Regions from separate parts of the Anaerostipes sp. AF04-45 genome, predicted to be linked through region 2. Evidence: predicted binding sites of a transcription regulator. Region 2 holds the regulator's gene; each other region holds the start of a gene.
The links. Region 2 encodes Rex, which represses fermentation and respiration genes when NADH is low (regulators of the CRP and FNR family bind a similar motif). Its sites were predicted from a motif close to ATTGTTAANTANTTAACAAT; they were not measured.
Positions count from the first base shown of each region.

Region 1: the regulator Rex is predicted to act here: its motif matches at 1,444-1,463, upstream of DWV34_RS02000 (glycerol dehydrogenase).
Region 3: the regulator Rex is predicted to act here: its motif matches at 2,722-2,741, upstream of DWV34_RS10315 (shikimate dehydrogenase).
Region 4: the regulator Rex is predicted to act here: its motif matches at 2,203-2,222, upstream of DWV34_RS13190 (enoyl-CoA hydratase-related protein).

Region 1 covers NZ_QTXQ01000001.1:394,169-398,266, forward strand. Annotated here, with positions in the region: gene DWV34_RS01995 (TIGR01906 family membrane protein) at 1-259, shown strand, start outside; gene DWV34_RS02000 (glycerol dehydrogenase) at 256-1,338, opposite strand; gene DWV34_RS02005 (phosphatidylinositol-specific phospholipase C/glycerophosphodiester phosphodiesterase family protein) at 1,567-2,613, shown strand; gene fucO (lactaldehyde reductase) at 2,679-3,827, opposite strand; gene DWV34_RS02015 (TetR/AcrR family transcriptional regulator) at 3,954-4,098, opposite strand, start outside.
Region 2 covers NZ_QTXQ01000004.1:103,935-108,032, forward strand. Annotated here, with positions in the region: gene abc-f (ribosomal protection-like ABC-F family protein) at 1-1,767, opposite strand, end outside; gene DWV34_RS07310 (redox-sensing transcriptional repressor Rex) at 1,920-2,579, shown strand; gene acpS (holo-ACP synthase) at 2,596-2,958, shown strand; gene DWV34_RS07320 (bifunctional ADP-dependent NAD(P)H-hydrate dehydratase/NAD(P)H-hydrate epimerase) at 2,955-4,098, shown strand, end outside.
Region 3 covers NZ_QTXQ01000006.1:52,246-56,343, forward strand. Annotated here, with positions in the region: gene aroD (type I 3-dehydroquinate dehydratase) at 1-585, opposite strand, end outside; gene DWV34_RS10310 (MFS transporter) at 599-1,771, opposite strand; gene DWV34_RS10315 (shikimate dehydrogenase) at 1,803-2,678, opposite strand; gene DWV34_RS10320 (LysR family transcriptional regulator) at 2,883-3,773, shown strand; gene DWV34_RS10325 (oxidoreductase) at 3,900-4,098, shown strand, end outside.
Region 4 covers NZ_QTXQ01000008.1:169,604-173,701, forward strand. Annotated here, with positions in the region: gene DWV34_RS13175 (hypothetical protein) at 1-84, opposite strand, end outside; gene DWV34_RS13180 (MarR family winged helix-turn-helix transcriptional regulator) at 272-685, opposite strand; gene DWV34_RS13185 (acyl-CoA dehydrogenase family protein) at 902-2,044, opposite strand; gene DWV34_RS13190 (enoyl-CoA hydratase-related protein) at 2,353-3,129, shown strand; gene DWV34_RS13195 (acyl CoA:acetate/3-ketoacid CoA transferase) at 3,151-4,098, shown strand, end outside.

The DNA of each region.
Region 1 (4,098 bases), on a different contig from region 2:
CGTCTCTGCCGCCGTGCTTCCGCTCCTTCTGGGAGTTCTCGTCTGGGCGGCCGGATGGGACAAGTCCTTCGTGACATTTCACGAGCTGGCCTTCTCCAATGATTACTGGATCTTCGATGAGGCTTTCGACCCTGTCATCACCATCCTGCCGGATGCCTTTTTTCTTCACTGCGCCCTTTTGATGGCCGCAGTCCTTATTCTGTTATGTGCCGTCTGCTTCCTCACAGGAAGACATCTGTGCCGCAGACAGGAATCTTAATAGTATCTTCCCAGTGCGTCCGCCGCAATGATCGCCGCATATACGTCCTCCGGTGTCACTTCAAACGGCATGTTGCCGAGAGTGTCGTCCGGAGAGCATGCGAGGCGTGCTACTTCCATGATCTGTTCTTCTTTTACTTCCTTGATTCCCAAATCTGCAAGGGTAGTCGGGAGTTCTGCTTCCTGACAGAATCCGAGGACTTCCTGAATCTCATCCTGATCCGCTCCTTCCAGAACCAGCTGTACCAGCGTTCCGAAGGCTACTTTTTCTCCGTGGTATAATTCATGGGTTTCCGGAATTGCTGTCAAGCCGTTATGGATGGCATGTGCCCCTGCCAGACCGCCGCTCTCAAATCCGATTCCTGAAAGATAAGTATTTGCCTCTATGATATGTTCTACTGCCTTCGTGCAGATATTTTCACGGACAGCAAGTTTCGCGTCAATCCCCTCATCAATCAAAGTTTCATAGCAAAGTTCAGCCAGTGCCATGGCCGCGCGTGTGATCTTTCCTCCCACACAGTTGGATGCGTCAGACTGCTGACAGGCTCTCGCTTCAAAGTAAGTTGCCAGAGCATCTCCCATACCGGCTACTAAAAGGCGTTCCGGAGCTTTGCTGACAATATCGGTGTCCACCAGCACCATGTTCGGGCTTGCCGGCAGAAACAGGTACTTTTCAAATACACCGTCATCCGTATAGATCACAGACAGTGCACTGCACGGCGCATCGGTAGATGCAATGGTCGGCACAATGATGACTGGCTTTTTCATGTAATAAGCCACTGCCTTTGCGGTATCATGGATCTTTCCTCCGCCGATTCCCACGATGACTTCGCTTCCTGCCTTTTCACACATGTCCATGACACGATTGATCTCTGTCATACAGCACTCGCCGTTAAAAGCCTCATATGTAATCTTGGCATCTTTTTGTCCTTTTGCGATGAAAGGCTCCACTCTTTTTCTTCCTGACGGACTTGTCAGAACAAAAAGGTTGGTTCCGTAGTTTTCCGCATATGTACAAAGGTTTTCCATCTCACCTTTTCCCTGGATATAACGGCTTGGACTTGCAATGATACTTGCCATAGTAATTTCCTCCTTGAATCCTTTGATTCTTATGAATCATTTGAAAAGTTAACCAGCGTCAATACATTTACTATACCATGAAGTTCCTTTCAAAATCCACCGTTGAATGTTAAAACTTTATCACACAGACTGCTGATATGCTTTTGATTTTTTGGTCTTCCTATGTTATAATGATTTTTAACATAATTGTTACAATTATATTACGTCTTTTTTACAAAGGAAGGTTTCATGCTGAACAATAAAAAGATAAAAACAAAATCCATCAAAAATGCCGTTAAAAAAGCAAAACATCAGCCTAAATATATCCGAGCAGTATTTGAACGGGTCACCCTGCGCCTTGCTTTTCTTGCCCTTCTTGGAAGCATACTCTTTTCTGGGTTCCGTTTTTATCAGGGCCGGCAGCAAAATGTGAATGCCGCAAATGAAGTCAAACAGCAGTCTGATCATAAAAAAGCTTCCGCACAGACAAAGAAGGAGTCAAAGCAGTGGTATGACTACCGTGCGGTTGCACATGCTCTTGGAGAGATCGATGGTAAGGAGTATACGAACTCCAAAGATGCGTTTTTAAATTCCTATCAAAACGGTTTCAGGGTTTTTGAAGCTGACCTGATGCAGACTACGGATCATGTCATGGTCGCAAGGCATTATTGGGGAAAAGACCTGAGTGATCCGAAGAGCAAGGGCGGCAAACCTGTTTCCTATGCAAAGTTTAAAAATATTAAGCTGTACGGCAAATACACTTCTGTCTCATTGAAAGAACTCTTTGAACTGATGGACAAATATCCCGATACATATATTATAACAGACACCAAAGACAGTGATTCCGCAGCCGCAAAAAATGATTTCTCTGTCATTGTAAAGACAGCAAAAGAAATGAAGAAAGAATACCTTCTGGACCGGTTAATCGTACAGATTTACAATCAGCCAATGTATCACGCCATAAAACAGGTTCATCCGTTCCGTCACTTCCTTTATACCACTTATCAGCAGACGGATGTGGCGTTCAGCAAAATGATCAGGTTCTGCACTGCCAACGGCATTGAAGCTGTCACTGTCCCTGTGAGCAGTGTCAATGATTACCGGATGAAGCTTCTAAGTGACGCAGGCCTGTATTCTTTCACACATACTGTCAACAGTGTATATGAAGCCAAAGAATATATGAAACTCGGTGTCTACGGGGTTTATACAGATTTTCTGACAAATGCCGAGGTAGAAAAATGTTCTTTTTCTCTGAAGACAAAAGATTTCTTTGATAAACTTCAAAACGGCAAATAATCCTGCAAAAAGGACTGGCGCACTTTTTCCGTGTGCCAGTCCTTTCATTTCGTTTGCGTAAATTCTTACAGCAAAGATTTATAGATTGCAATAATATCTTCTAAACTTGCATCCTTTGGATTTCCAGGTGCACACGCATCTGCGGCCGCTGACTCTGAAAGGAACTGAATGTCCTCTTCTTTGACGATTTCTTTCAGATCCTGTGGAATTCCCACATCGATGGAGAGCTGTCTCACCGCGTCCACGGCAGCCTTCCTATATTCTTCCTGACTCATATCTTCTGTGCCTTCCACACCCATGGCCTTGGCGATGTACTTATATTTATCCCCTGTGGCATCAGCGTTGTATTCCATGACAGCCGGAAGAAGAATGGCATTTGCAACACCGTGCGGTGTATCATAGACTGCTCCCAGTGAATGAGCCATGGAGTGTACGATTCCCAGTCCTACATTTGAGAATCCCATTCCTGCCACATACTGTCCGAGAGCCATTCCCTCTCTGCCCTCTTCTGTATTTTCCACTGCACCCCGCAGATTCTGTGCGATCAGTTCAATCGCTTTCAGATGAAACATGTCTGTCATTTCCCATGCATCTTTTGTAGTATATCCTTCGATCGCATGGGTAAGGGCATCCATTCCGGTTGCGGCAGTCAGGCCCTTCGGCATAGAGGACATCATATCCGGATCGATGACGGCAATGACCGGGATATCATGGGTGTCTACACAGACGAATTTGCGTCTCTTTTCCACATCTGTGATGACATAGTTGATCGTAACCTCAGCTGCGGTTCCCGCGGTCGTCGGAACTGCGATGATTGGAACAGACGGATTCTTAGTTGGCGCCACGCCTTCCAGACTCCGCACATCTTCAAATTCCGGATTTGCAATGATGATTCCGACAGCCTTGGAAGTATCCATAGACGATCCGCCTCCAATGGCGATCAGATAATCTGCACCTGACTCCTTAAATGCAGCCACACCTGTCTGAACGTTTTCGATCGTAGGATTTGGTTTAATGTTGGAGTAAACCTCATATTCGCATCCCGCCTCATCCAACACGTCTGTTACTTTCTTTGTAACGCCGAACTTTACCAGGTCAGGGTCCGAACAGATGAATGCCTTTTTGAAGCCTCTTGCTCCGACTTCTGCTGCGATTTCCCGGACTGCACCTTTTCCGTGATAGGACGTTTCATTCAATACAATACGCTTTGCCATAACAACCTCCTTAAGATACCTTTGATTTATCGTGATTCTTTCATTATCAGTTTACCTCCGGGCGGAACAGGCGGACAAGTGACACATTTCCCATAATGTCAAAAAAGTGACACTTCCCTAAAAGTGTCACTTTTTAAAGTCATTCAAAAGTTCTGCAAGTTCCGGAGGCAGAGCCCTGACCAGAAGCTCTGCCATGTCTTCCGTGCTCCGCTTCATTCCGCCGGTTACCCACTGAACCGTCATGGCGATCGATCCCCGGCAGTACATTTCC
Region 2 (4,098 bases):
TGTGCTTTCCGCTTCCAGTTCCTCGATTTCCTGTTCTATTTTTTTCAGGCGGTTTTCTCTTTTCCGACGCTTTGCGTCTTCTTCCTTTTGCTTCTGCCAGCTCAGCTTCGTATCGGATACAGACTCAGTTTCAGCGTTCTGTACCTCTTTCGTGCCTTCCTTCTCCTTTTCGATAAGATAGTGCTGGTAGTCGCCCGGATAAGAGTGCAGACCGTCTTTCGGAGAGAGTTCCAAAATTCTTGTGGCTGTCTTGTTGATAAAATAGCGGTCGTGAGACACGTAAAGAACCGTGCCTGTGTACTGGGACAGGGCGGATTCCAGGATTTCTTTGGAGTGAATGTCCAGGTGGTTGGTAGGCTCATCAAGAATCAGAAAATTGGCATGGGAAAGCATAAGTTTCGCAAGAGATACCCGTCCCTTTTCACCGCCGCTTAAGGAAGAAACAAGTTTAAAGACATCTTCTCCTTTAAAAAGGAAAGCAGCCAGTGTATTTCTGATTTTTGTGTTGGTCAGTTCCGGAAAGGAATCAGATATCTCCTCGAAGATTGTCTTATCCGGATGCAGGTTGTCCTGTGCCTGATCGTAATATCCGATGGAAACTTGGGAACCGAGCTTAATCAGTCCTTTGTTTTTGGCAATTTGTTTGCAGATGATTTTTAACATCGTAGTCTTGCCGGTTCCGTTGGCGCCGATCAATGCCACGCGCTCACCGCGAAATATTTCAAAATTTATATCGGAAAACAGCATATGCGGCCCGAAACTTTTTTCCAGATGTTCCACCGTTAAGACATCGTTTCCGCTGATCACCGACGGTTCGATGGCAAAGCGCATTTTTCCGTCGACTTCCACAGGCTTTTCGATCACATCAATTTTGTTCAGCATCTTTTCACGGCTCTCGGCCCGGCGGATGGATTTTTCCTGGTTAAATTGTTTTAGTTTTTCAATGACCGCCTTCTGGTGACGGATCTCCTGCTGCTGGTTTTCGTACTCCTTCAAGCGGATTGCCTTTACCTGATCCCTTTTTTTAATAAAAGAAGTGTAGTTGCCGTCAAAGAGCATCGCGTGACCCGACTCAATCTCCATGACTTTGTTGACGATCTTGTCCAGGAAATACCGGTCATGGGAGACCAGGATGACAGCGCCCTCATAGTGGCTTAAATAGGTTTCCAGCCACTGGATCGAATCTACATCCAAATGGTTGGTAGGCTCATCCAGGAGAAGGATCTCTGGCTTCATCAGCAGGAGTTTTCCGAGAGCGACCCTTGTCTTTTGTCCTCCGGACAGAGTCTCGATTTTTTTTTGAAAATCTTCCTCTTGAAACCCGAGTCCTTTTAAGATTCCTGTGATCTCACTTTTATAAGCAAAACCGTTTTTCTGTTCAAATAAATGAGTGGCCCTGGTGTATTCCTCCATCTTTTCTTCGAGCTCTGTGCCGCTTAAATGCTTCATCATATGCTCCAGAGAGCGGAGTTTTTTGTCCAGTTCGATCACATCCTGTTTTATGGTCAAAAGCTCTTCATAAATGGTGCGGGAAGAAGTATGGTCCTGATGCTGTGCGAGATAGCCGATATCGGCGTCCTTCTTTTTGTGGATCTCCCCGTCATCGGGTGTCATCTGATCCATGATGATCTTGAGCAGGGTGGACTTTCCGGCACCGTTTAAGCCGATGACGGCAAGCCGGTCCTTTTCATTGATATGAAAGGAAATTCCTTTCAGGACTTCCTGGTCGACAAATGTTTTATGTATATTCTGACAAGATAAAACCATAGTGCACTCCTTCAAAATTTCTAAGCTGTAAAAATTCTTTATAAGCATAACATAATTTCTGAAAAAACGCACTGAAAAGTTTGACAGATATTAGACAATCTTATATAATTTATTTAATTTGAGTAGTTAATAAAATAAGTGGGAGGGTAATAATGTCATCAATGGATAAGAATATATCACCGGCAGTTATAAAGAGATTACCTAGATATTACCGTTATTTGGGGGCTTTGAAAGCAAAAAATATTACGAGGATCTCATCCAAAGAGCTGAGCGAGAGGATGAAAGTAACTGCATCCCAGATCCGGCAGGACCTGAATAATTTTGGAGGTTTCGGGCAGCAAGGATACGGCTACAATGTAGAAAATCTTTACGTGGAGATCGGAAAGATTCTGGGACTTGACAAAAGCAATCAGATGATCATCGTTGGTGCCGGCAATCTGGGGCAGGCATTGGCTAATTATCAGGATTTTAACAATAACAGCATTGGTTTTCAGGTGATTGCGCTGTTCGATGTGAATCCGAAGCTGATCGGCATCACGGTGCACGGAGTGGAAGTGCACGATATTGACGATATGGAAGAGTTTATAAAGAATCATGAGATCAAGATTGCAGCCCTCACGCTTCCGCAGGACCAGGCGCCGAAGATTGCCAAAGATCTTGTGTCGTGGGGCATCAAAGGATTTTGGAACTTTGCCCCTGTGGATCTCACGCTGCCGGACAGTGTGACCGTGGAGAATGTCCATTTGGCAGAAAGCCTCATGACGCTGACTTACAATATTCACAGCAGGGAAGACAGCGAAGGCGCGGAGTAAAGACGGGAGGAACGCCATGATTGTCGGTATAGGAACTGACCTGATAGAAATCGGGCGGGTACAGAAGATGGTGGAGAGAAAGAACCGCCTGAGCCGGATTTTTTCAGAAGAGGAACTGGCATGCGCAGGTTTAAACAGTACGACTCTTGCTGGTAATTTTGCAGTTAAAGAAGCCGTTTCCAAGGTATTTGGAACCGGCTTCTTCGGATTGGAGCCCTATGAGATCGGAGTGTTTCGGAATTCAAAAGGAGCACCTTATGTGAAACTCACAGGCAGAGCCGAAAAAATGGCATCAGATAGGAAGATTACGAAATTTCATGTGTCGGTTACGAACACAGGGGGGCTGGCACAGGCTTTTGTCATAGGAGAGTGTCTATGAAATATGTTTTAAAAAATCAGGAAATGCAGGATGTTGATAAGGAGACCATACAGAAGATAGGGATTCCTGGCCTGGTGCTGATGGAGAGGGCCAGCGAAAAAATTGCCCGAAGGCTCATGGAAACAGTCAGAAAAAATAACAGGATTCTTTCTGTGGCAGGATGCGGAAATAACGGGGGAGATGCGCTGGCTGCGGCCAGAATCCTTCTGGAAGAAGGGTATTCAGTGGATTTTACAGTCGTAGGGGATCTGTCTCAGGCATCCGCAGACTTAAAGACGCAGTACGATATCCTTGCACGGCTTGGATATGAGCAAAAAGAAGAGATAGATTATAAGGATTATGACTGGATTTTGGAAGGACTGTTTGGCGTAGGCCTTTCCAGAGAGGTATCGGGGACATACCGTACTGCTGTGGAAAGGATTAATGGAAGCGGAGCTAAAGTCATGTCAGTCGATATTTCCTCCGGAATCAGCGGGGATACGGGAAAAGTCCTTGGATGCGCCGTAAAATCAGACGCTACGGTGACCTTCGGCGGTCCCAAGGCAGGACATCTGCTCTATCCGGGAAAAGAATATGCGGGCCGGCTGTATGTAGAAAAGATCGGTTTCTTTGATTCTGTTTTGAAGAAACATGCAGGGGGCTTCACATACGATAGGAAAGATTTAGAAAGACTTCCGGGCCGTTTTGCGGATTCTCACAAGGGCACCTACGGAAAAGTCCTGATCATAGCAGGAAATGAGACGATGTCTGGGGCTGCTTATTTTTCGGCAAAGAGTGCCCTGCGCATGGGCAGCGGACTGGTAAAGGTGATTTCCTGCGAAGCCAATCGTCCGATTCTGCAGTCCATGCTTCCGGAAGTGCTGTTCGGGACATATGAGGATGTAAAAGATGCCCTCGAATGGTGTGACTGTATCTTATTCGGACCCGGAATGGGAGTCTCAGAGCGGACCAAAGAATTATTAGAAGAAGTTTTACAGCGCGGAACAAAGCCTCTTTTGCTGGATGCGGACGGCCTGAATACGGTCAGCCGTTATGGAATGGAGATCGATCATCCGGGAGGGTGCGTTTTCACACCGCATCTTCTGGAAGCTGCAAGGCTCCTTGGAATATCCGCAGAGCAGGTGAAAGAAACTCTGACGG
Region 3 (4,098 bases), on a different contig from region 2:
ATGATCTGTATACATTTCTTCCGTAGCCGAGAGCAATGTAAGCACATCTCTTCTGCAGGTCGGCATCACAGCAATCTTAGGAATATCAGCTCCTAATTCCTGCATTTTGACAAGCCTGCTGACAATCTCTTCTTTTGCCGGAGTCTTGTCAAAATCGTGATTGGAAGCTACAACCTTCACACCGCACTCGTGCGCTGCCGCCACGATATCTTTTACGATATCATCTCCCGTAAATACTTCCACATCTACAAGATCTACATATCCGCTTTTCGCTGCGTTTTTATTCAGTTCTGCATATGGACCCGCTTCGATGGCTTTCTCTCCGCCTTCTTTGGATGTACGGAAGGTAAAGAGAATCGGTGTCTCCCCGAGAGCTTCTCTCAGATCTTTTAACACATCTTCTACTTTGGCAAAATCGAAGACTCCCTCAAACCAGTCCACGCGCCATTCCACAACATCTATCGGGATCTCCCCGAAAGACTTTGCCTCGGCGATGATCTCTTCCTTTGTCACGCCGACAATCGGCACACAAATCTTGGGAACACCCGTTCCAATCTCTACATTTCTAACTTTTACTGGATTCATTCTTTACTCCTTATTAAGCTTTCTCTTCCATTGCCTTGTATCTCACATTGACAAACAGAGCCAACAATACTCCGACAACAGTGATTCCAATGTTCATTAATAAAATGTCTGCTTTATCCATTGTACCAGCCAGAGAAAGGATTGTATAGTTCGATAAGCTGGACGCGATCATAACGATACTCGTGATGGTTCCTTTGATTTTCGGGAACAGATCGTTGGCGGTCGCTGTCACAAGCTGAAGTACAACGGCTCCTGCGGAATATCCGACAACTGCTGATCCGATGTAGCAGATAGAAGGAGTTCTCAGCAGATAAACAAGCGCAATCATAATCGTTGCGATCAGAGGATATACAAATAAGAATCTTACCCCTTTTATCTTATTAACTAAAACAGTTGTAACGACAATAGCTACGAGAGATCCTGTGCTGTAGTAAGTCTGCATGACAGAAGGATCACCAATCTTTGCATATTCCTTCGCGAAATCCTGAGCACAGTTCAGCCAGAGCTGGAATGTTGCTGTTCCTGTAAATCCGATGATGATCAGCGCAATGCTTTCCAGTGAGAAGTTTGCGTGTTTGATATCCTGGATCAGAGAAGATTTTGCTCCGCCTGCTGTTTCCATTTTCGGAAGAGGCGCGAATAAAACGAGCACTCCGATGATAGCGATGGCAGCACCGCATACGTATAATAATACATTTAAGGAAAGGTTTGCTCCAACGATAGCACCGATCATAAACGGCATTAACAGCTGTGAACAGGAGATTGAAAACTTGGTAAGCATCGTTGCCATACTGGATCTCGGTGCGAGAATCTCAACACATGCCGGAATAACGCCTGTGTCAAGGAAAGAGTTTGCGATACCTCCCAGAATTGCCGCGATATATGCAACGGTCATATTCGGTGACATGGCAAGTCCTAAGAAAAAGATCGCATAGGAGCCTGCGCCGATAATGGATGCAACTTTTCTTCCCAGCTTATCAGAAAGAGGTCCTGCAAACGGAAGGGCAATCAGCCTTCCCAATCCTAATGCGGCAGCTACCATTGTAACAAGACCGATGTCTGATGCTCCCCACTGTTTTACCAGGGTTTCTTTTACTGCCACCTGTCCTAAGACAGATGCTCCGATACCATGGATAAAATAATTTAAATATAAGATAAACGCACTGGGATAATATTTTTTGTTCATAATTGATTCCTCTCAAATTTCCTCTCTAAGTTTAGTCGTATTTAATATCCAATACTTCTTTCATGTGATCGATCGGCATATGTTTTCCGGTCCACAGGTGGAATGCAGCGTCTCCCTGGAACAGCATCATACCAAGACCGTTCATTGTCTTGCATCCGGCTTCTTTTGCCATCTTTAAAAGTGCAGTCTCTCTCGGTGCATAAATTGTATCAGTGACAATCAAGTCCGGACGTAAGAATGACGCGTCAGGAATTACTGATTGTCCCTCTAAAGGTTTCATTCCCACACCTGTTGCCTGTGCGAACAGATAGCTGTCTGCGATCTCTTCTTTTAATTTATCTTTATCATCAAGGTCGTAAAGATTTACGATGCAGTCTGTGTTTGCACGGATCTTCTCAACAGTTTTCTCCGCGTTCTCCCAGAACTTATCTTTAATATTAAAGATTGACATTTCTTTGACACCGTCTAATGCCGCCTGGATTTCGATTGCCGTTGCTGCTCCGCCTGCCCCTGTGATTGTCATTTTTTTACCGATCACATCGATGTCATTGTCTTTCAATGACTGCATGTAGCCGATTCCGTCGGTGATATGTCCTGTCAAAACTCCGTCTTCATTGACGATCGTGTTGACTGCTCCGGCCATTTCTGCTGCCGGTGAAAGCTTATCTAAGTATTTGCCTACGACTGTCTTGTTCGGCATAGAAACGTTGGAACCTTTCAGTTTCAAGGCGCGCAGTCCTTTTACCGCATCCTCTAATGTGTCATTGTCAACTTCAAACGCCAAATATGCATAGTCAAGTCCTAATGTGGCAAATGCTTCATTGTGCATTGCCGGTGAGCTGGAATGTCTGATCGGATATGCCATCAGCCCGATCAATTCTGTATGTCCTGTAATTCTCTCTGCCATGTGTCATTCTCCTTTTTTACTTACCCTGTTGTTTCTTCACCCAAAAGTTAATTTTTTAACAACCTTACAAAAACTATTATACACGGATCTTATTGATACTTCTAATACATCTTTTAATACTTTTTAATAGTATTTTGCTATCATTCATGTTATGCTTCCTTATATAAATAGCACTGCACTTTCCACAGAAATGAGGTAATCTCTATGAATCTAAACCAGCTTTCATATTTTCAAAAAATCGCAACCCTGCAGCATTATCACCAGGCAGCCAGAGAATTGAATGTATCCCAGCCCAGTCTGAGCCGCTCCATCGCCAATTTAGAAGAGGAACTGGGGCTTCCTCTCTTTCGGAAAAACGGAAGAAACATCGAGCTGACCAAGTACGGCAAGATCTTTTTAGAACATGTTAATAAAATACTCGAAGAAGTAAAGATTGCCGAGGACAAAATGAAGGCTCTGGCCAACGCCAAAGGAGGCCACATCGACCTGGCCTACGTGTTTCCCCTCGCCAAATCGTATATTCCCCACCTCGTACGCAGTTTCCTGGATTCGGAAGATTCCAGCAATATCACCTTTTCTATGACGCAGGAAATCACCAACAAAATGCTCCGTGATCTGAAATCCGAAAAATATGACGTCATCTTCGGCTCGTACGTATCCAATGAGCCTGAGATCGAATTCGTCCCGGTCATTAATCAGGAGATGGTTGTCATCACGCCGCTGGAGCACCCCTTGAAGCATAAAAAAGAAGTTCTGCTGGAAGATCTTCTGTCCTATCCTGTTATAGGATATGACCGCACCTCCGGTCTGGGGCAGTATACAAATTCCATCTACCGGCAGAACCGGATGGAACCTGAGATTGCATTTGAAACCTCCGACGAAAATGCCATTGCTGCTCTCGTAGCCGAAAACTTCGGTGTCGGCTTTGTGGCCCATGTGGAATCGCTGAGGGAATATGACGTGGAAATTCTTCACTTAAGCAACGTCAAACCTTATCACACCGTCTACATGGCGTACCTGAAAAATAACATTATGATTCCTGCGGTAGAGAAATTTATCGGCTTCGTAAAAAAAACAATAGACAAAAGCTATTAATTCTTTAAAAAATATCAATTTGTTAAATAATTATCTTTGCTTTATAATGAACTTATCATTACAGATCACCCAAATGCAATGATAACAACCCTAATTAGAAATCGATAATCTTTTGGAGGGTACACAATGAAGTGCAATTATAAAAATATTTTCAGTCCGCTGACAATCAAAAACATGACGATGAAAAACCGCATCATGATGACACCGATGGGAACTAACTATGGAGAACAGACCGGAGAGATGAGTTTTCTCCATATCAATTATTACGAACAGAGGGCAAAAGGCGGTGTCGGCCTTATTATGGTGGAAAATGCCAGCGTAGATT
Region 4 (4,098 bases), on a different contig from region 2:
CATGTTTAATAGTTTTATCTGTATATATATACTTAGCATTAAAACAATAATCACAGCAATTGTATATAATCTATAACTGTCCATTTTACTATAACCTCCTGTCTCATCTGATCAAGTCAATGCATTTTTACTTCTAAATTAAGCCCTATTATATGCCAATCAACTTCAAATGTAAATTATCTGATTCCCCATACCCTTAATAGAACAAAAAAATAGCAGCCAGAAAGACACCTTTCCGCTGCATATTCTTTCGATATAAAATTCTTAGCAATCAGATTCCCGCCAGGTGCCTTAAGGATTCCTTCAGTGCTTCCTGTTCCTGCTGTCCCATATCTTTCAGGACGATTCTGTTGACCTCTTCCACTGTTTCGAGAATCGGTTCTTCCAAGTCATTCCCCTTATCCGTCAATATAATCTCTACAAAACGCCGGTCTTCTTTGCTGACTTTTCTCTTGATCAATCCTTTTTTCTCCATTCTCTCAAGAACACCTGAGATCGTAGAGTTTTCCAGCCTCAGTTCTTCTGCGATCTCCTTCGGACTGTTTTTCTTCTTCACCCAAAGACAATACATCACACCGTACTGTACCGGAGTCACGTCAAATTTAGAGAGCTGTGCGCTCATCTCCTGAAACACCGCGTGCTGGGCAGTGGTCAAAAGATAGTTGATACATTGATTCAATTCCATCCGTTCCTTTTCCCTCCTACACAAAACTACATGCAAACACTTCAAACTGTTTGCATACTATATATTTCATCATATCTGTTACAAAAACTTCTGTCAAGAAGACATACTATAATTTTAAGGCTTTTATCCTAAAGCAAAGTCATCCTTGTAAAGCATGAAAAGGGGATGCCATAATTGACATCCCTGAAAACTTAGGATTCATATTCCAAAAACAGACTATCTGAAAATCGCTCCGCTCACAACCAGCTTCTGGATTTCATTGGTTCCCTCGTAGATCTGAGTAATCTTGGCGTCTCTCATCATGCGCTCTACATGGTATCCCTTCATATAACCGTTTCCGCCCAGCATCTGCACCGCCTCTGTTGTCACATGCATTGCCGCCTCTGTACAGAGGTATTTTGCCTTTGCGGCCGGAATAGAATATCGTCTTCCTTCCTGTTTGTCGGCAGCAGCCTTATAAAGCATGAGTTTTGCGGCATCAATTTCCATTTCAAGTTCCGCCATCTTAAATGCAAGATACTGGTTCCTGTATAATGGTTTGCCGAACTGCTCTCTCGTCTTTAAGTATTCTTTTGCAATCTCAAATGCACCTTCTGCAATTCCAAGTCCCTGTGCGGCAACACCGATACGGCCTCCGTCCAGAGTCTTCATAGCCAGTTTAAATCCGTCTCCGGAAGGAACGATCATATTTTCTGCCGGCACCCGTACATTTTCCAGGATCATCTCTGAAACCTGTGCGGAACGGATTCCCATCTTGTCTTCCACTTTGCCCACTGAAAATCCGGGAGTTCCTTTCTTCACCACGAAACAGGACAGTCCCTTGGCTTTTTTCTCAGGTTCCGTCAGGGCATATACTGCCGTATAATCGGCTAAAGGTCCATTCGTATTGAAACACTTCATACCGTTTAATATGTACTCATCCCCGTCTTTTTCAGCAACGGTTACACATCCGCCCGCATCAGATCCCGCATTTGGTTCCGTGAGTCCGAAAGATCCGAAGTGCTGTCCGGACAATACCGGCGCCAGAAATTCATTCTTTTTCTCGACCGGAGCGTCAGAGTTCATGATGCTTCCTCCATATAAAGAAGTGGATACAGAATAAGAAATACCCACAGAAGCATCTACTTTAGAGATCTCCTCCACTGCCAATACATAAGACAGGTAATCGGCTCCCTGGCCTCCGACTTCTTTCGGATAAGGAAGTCCGATCAGTCCCAGTTCTCCCATCTTCTTATAGAGATCTACCGGAAATTCACTGTTGGCATCTCTCTCGAGCACTCCCGGCTGTAACTCTGTCTGAGCAAAGTTTCTTGCTGTCTCCTGAATGGCTGCCTGCTGTTCCGTTAATTCAAAATTCATAAATAATCACTCCTTTCACCAAACTTAACATAAATTTACCATTTTGTTTCCTTATATTTGCATACTAATATTTTGTAAGCTAAATATATCACCCCTTGTGCATATTGTCAATAAACTTTTATAATCTTTTATAGAATTATACAATTTAAATAAAATATATTGATAAACCATTGACAAACACGCAAATATAGTCCATATTAGAAGCATAAATAATATTTTGTATCCTAAATATTTGCACGCCAATATGTTAATTTTCTAACAAGAGCTGATTAAGTGTAATGTATATGTCATTTCAAGGAGGATTTAGAATGAACAATTTATTAATGGAAGTAGAAAACGAGATCGCAGTAGTTACAATCAACAGACCAAAATCTTTAAATGCCTTAAACAGTGAGACATTAGCAGAATTAGACCAGTGCTTTTCCGAGATCTCCCGCCGCAAGGACATCAGAGTCGTTATCCTTACAGGATCAGGAGAAAAATCATTTGTAGCCGGAGCCGATATTTCTGAAATGGTCAATGCCACTCCTGCGGAAGGAAGACAGATGGGTCTGCTGGCAAAGGAAGCATTCCTTAAATTAGAGACAATGCCTCAGGTAACGATCGCCGCTGTCAACGGATATGCTCTCGGAGGCGGATGTGAGATCTCCATGGCCTGTGATATCCGTGTAGCCGCAGAAAATGCAAGATTCGCACAGCCGGAAACAGGACTCGGAATCCTCCCGGGATTCGGAGGAACACAGCGTCTCTCCCGCTTAGTCGGAAAAGGACGTGCAAAAGAACTTATCTTTACCTGTGACCAGATCGACGCCGAAGAAGCTTACAGGATCGGACTTGCAAACAAGGTAGTTCCTCAGGCAGAACTGATTGATTACTGCAAAAAGATGGCAGCTAAGATCATGTCCAAAGGAAGCTATGCAATCTCTCTTGCAAAAGAAGCGATCAACACAGGCATGGACACCGATTTAAGCAGCGGACTTACATTAGAAGCAGATTTATTCGGACTCGCATTTTCTACGGAAGATAAAAAAGAAGGTATGACTGCATTTCTTGAAAAACGCAAAGCAGATTTAAAAGATTTCTAAAATAAATGAAGGAGAAAAACTATGGGAAAAGTTAAGATTATTACAGCAGATCAGGCCGCTGCCCTGGTAGAAGATAATACAACCGTCACTACCAGCGGATTTGTTGCCAGCGGAATGCCGGAAGCCCTTACAAAAGCTCTGGAAAAAAGATTTTTGGAAACCGGTTCTCCGAAAAACCTGACTTTATTTTACGCTGCTGCCCAGGGAAACCGTGACGGAAGCGGTGCGGATCATTTTGCCCACGAAGGAATGACCAAACGTGTCATCGGCGGACACTGGAACATGGTCCCGACGCTTGGACAGCTGGTCCTTGATAACAAAATTGAAGGATACAATCTGCCGCAGGGCACTCTGGCACAGCTCTACCGTGCCATCGCCGGTCACAAACCCGGCGTGATCACTCATGTGGGATTAAATACATTTGCCGACCCGCGCATTGAAGGCGGCAAATTAAATGACATTACGACCGAGGACATCGTAGATGTGGTAGAAATCTTAGGAGAAGATAAATTACTATATAAATCTTTTCCGCTGAACATCGGATTCATCCGGGGTACATATGCTGACGAGCACGGCAACGTGACACTTTCCCATGAATGCTGTACAACAGAAGTCACAACCATGGCTCAGGCAGTGAAGAACAGCGGCGGAAAAGTTGTGGTGCAGGTGGAAAAGGTCGTCGCAGACGGTACCTTAGATCCAAAATTAGTCAAGATCCCCGGAATCTATGTGGATGCAGTCGTGGAAGTGGAAAATATGCAAGACCACGAACAGTGTGTAGGATGTGACTATGACGGTGCAATGACCGGAGACTTCCGTATTCCTTTAAGCAGCCTTGAATATCCTCCTCTTTCCGCAAAAAAGATCATCGGCCGGAGAGCTGCCATGGAACTGACGGAAAATACCGTGGTCAACTTAGGAATCGGTATTCCTGAATATATCTCTATGGTTGCCAATGAGGAAGGCATC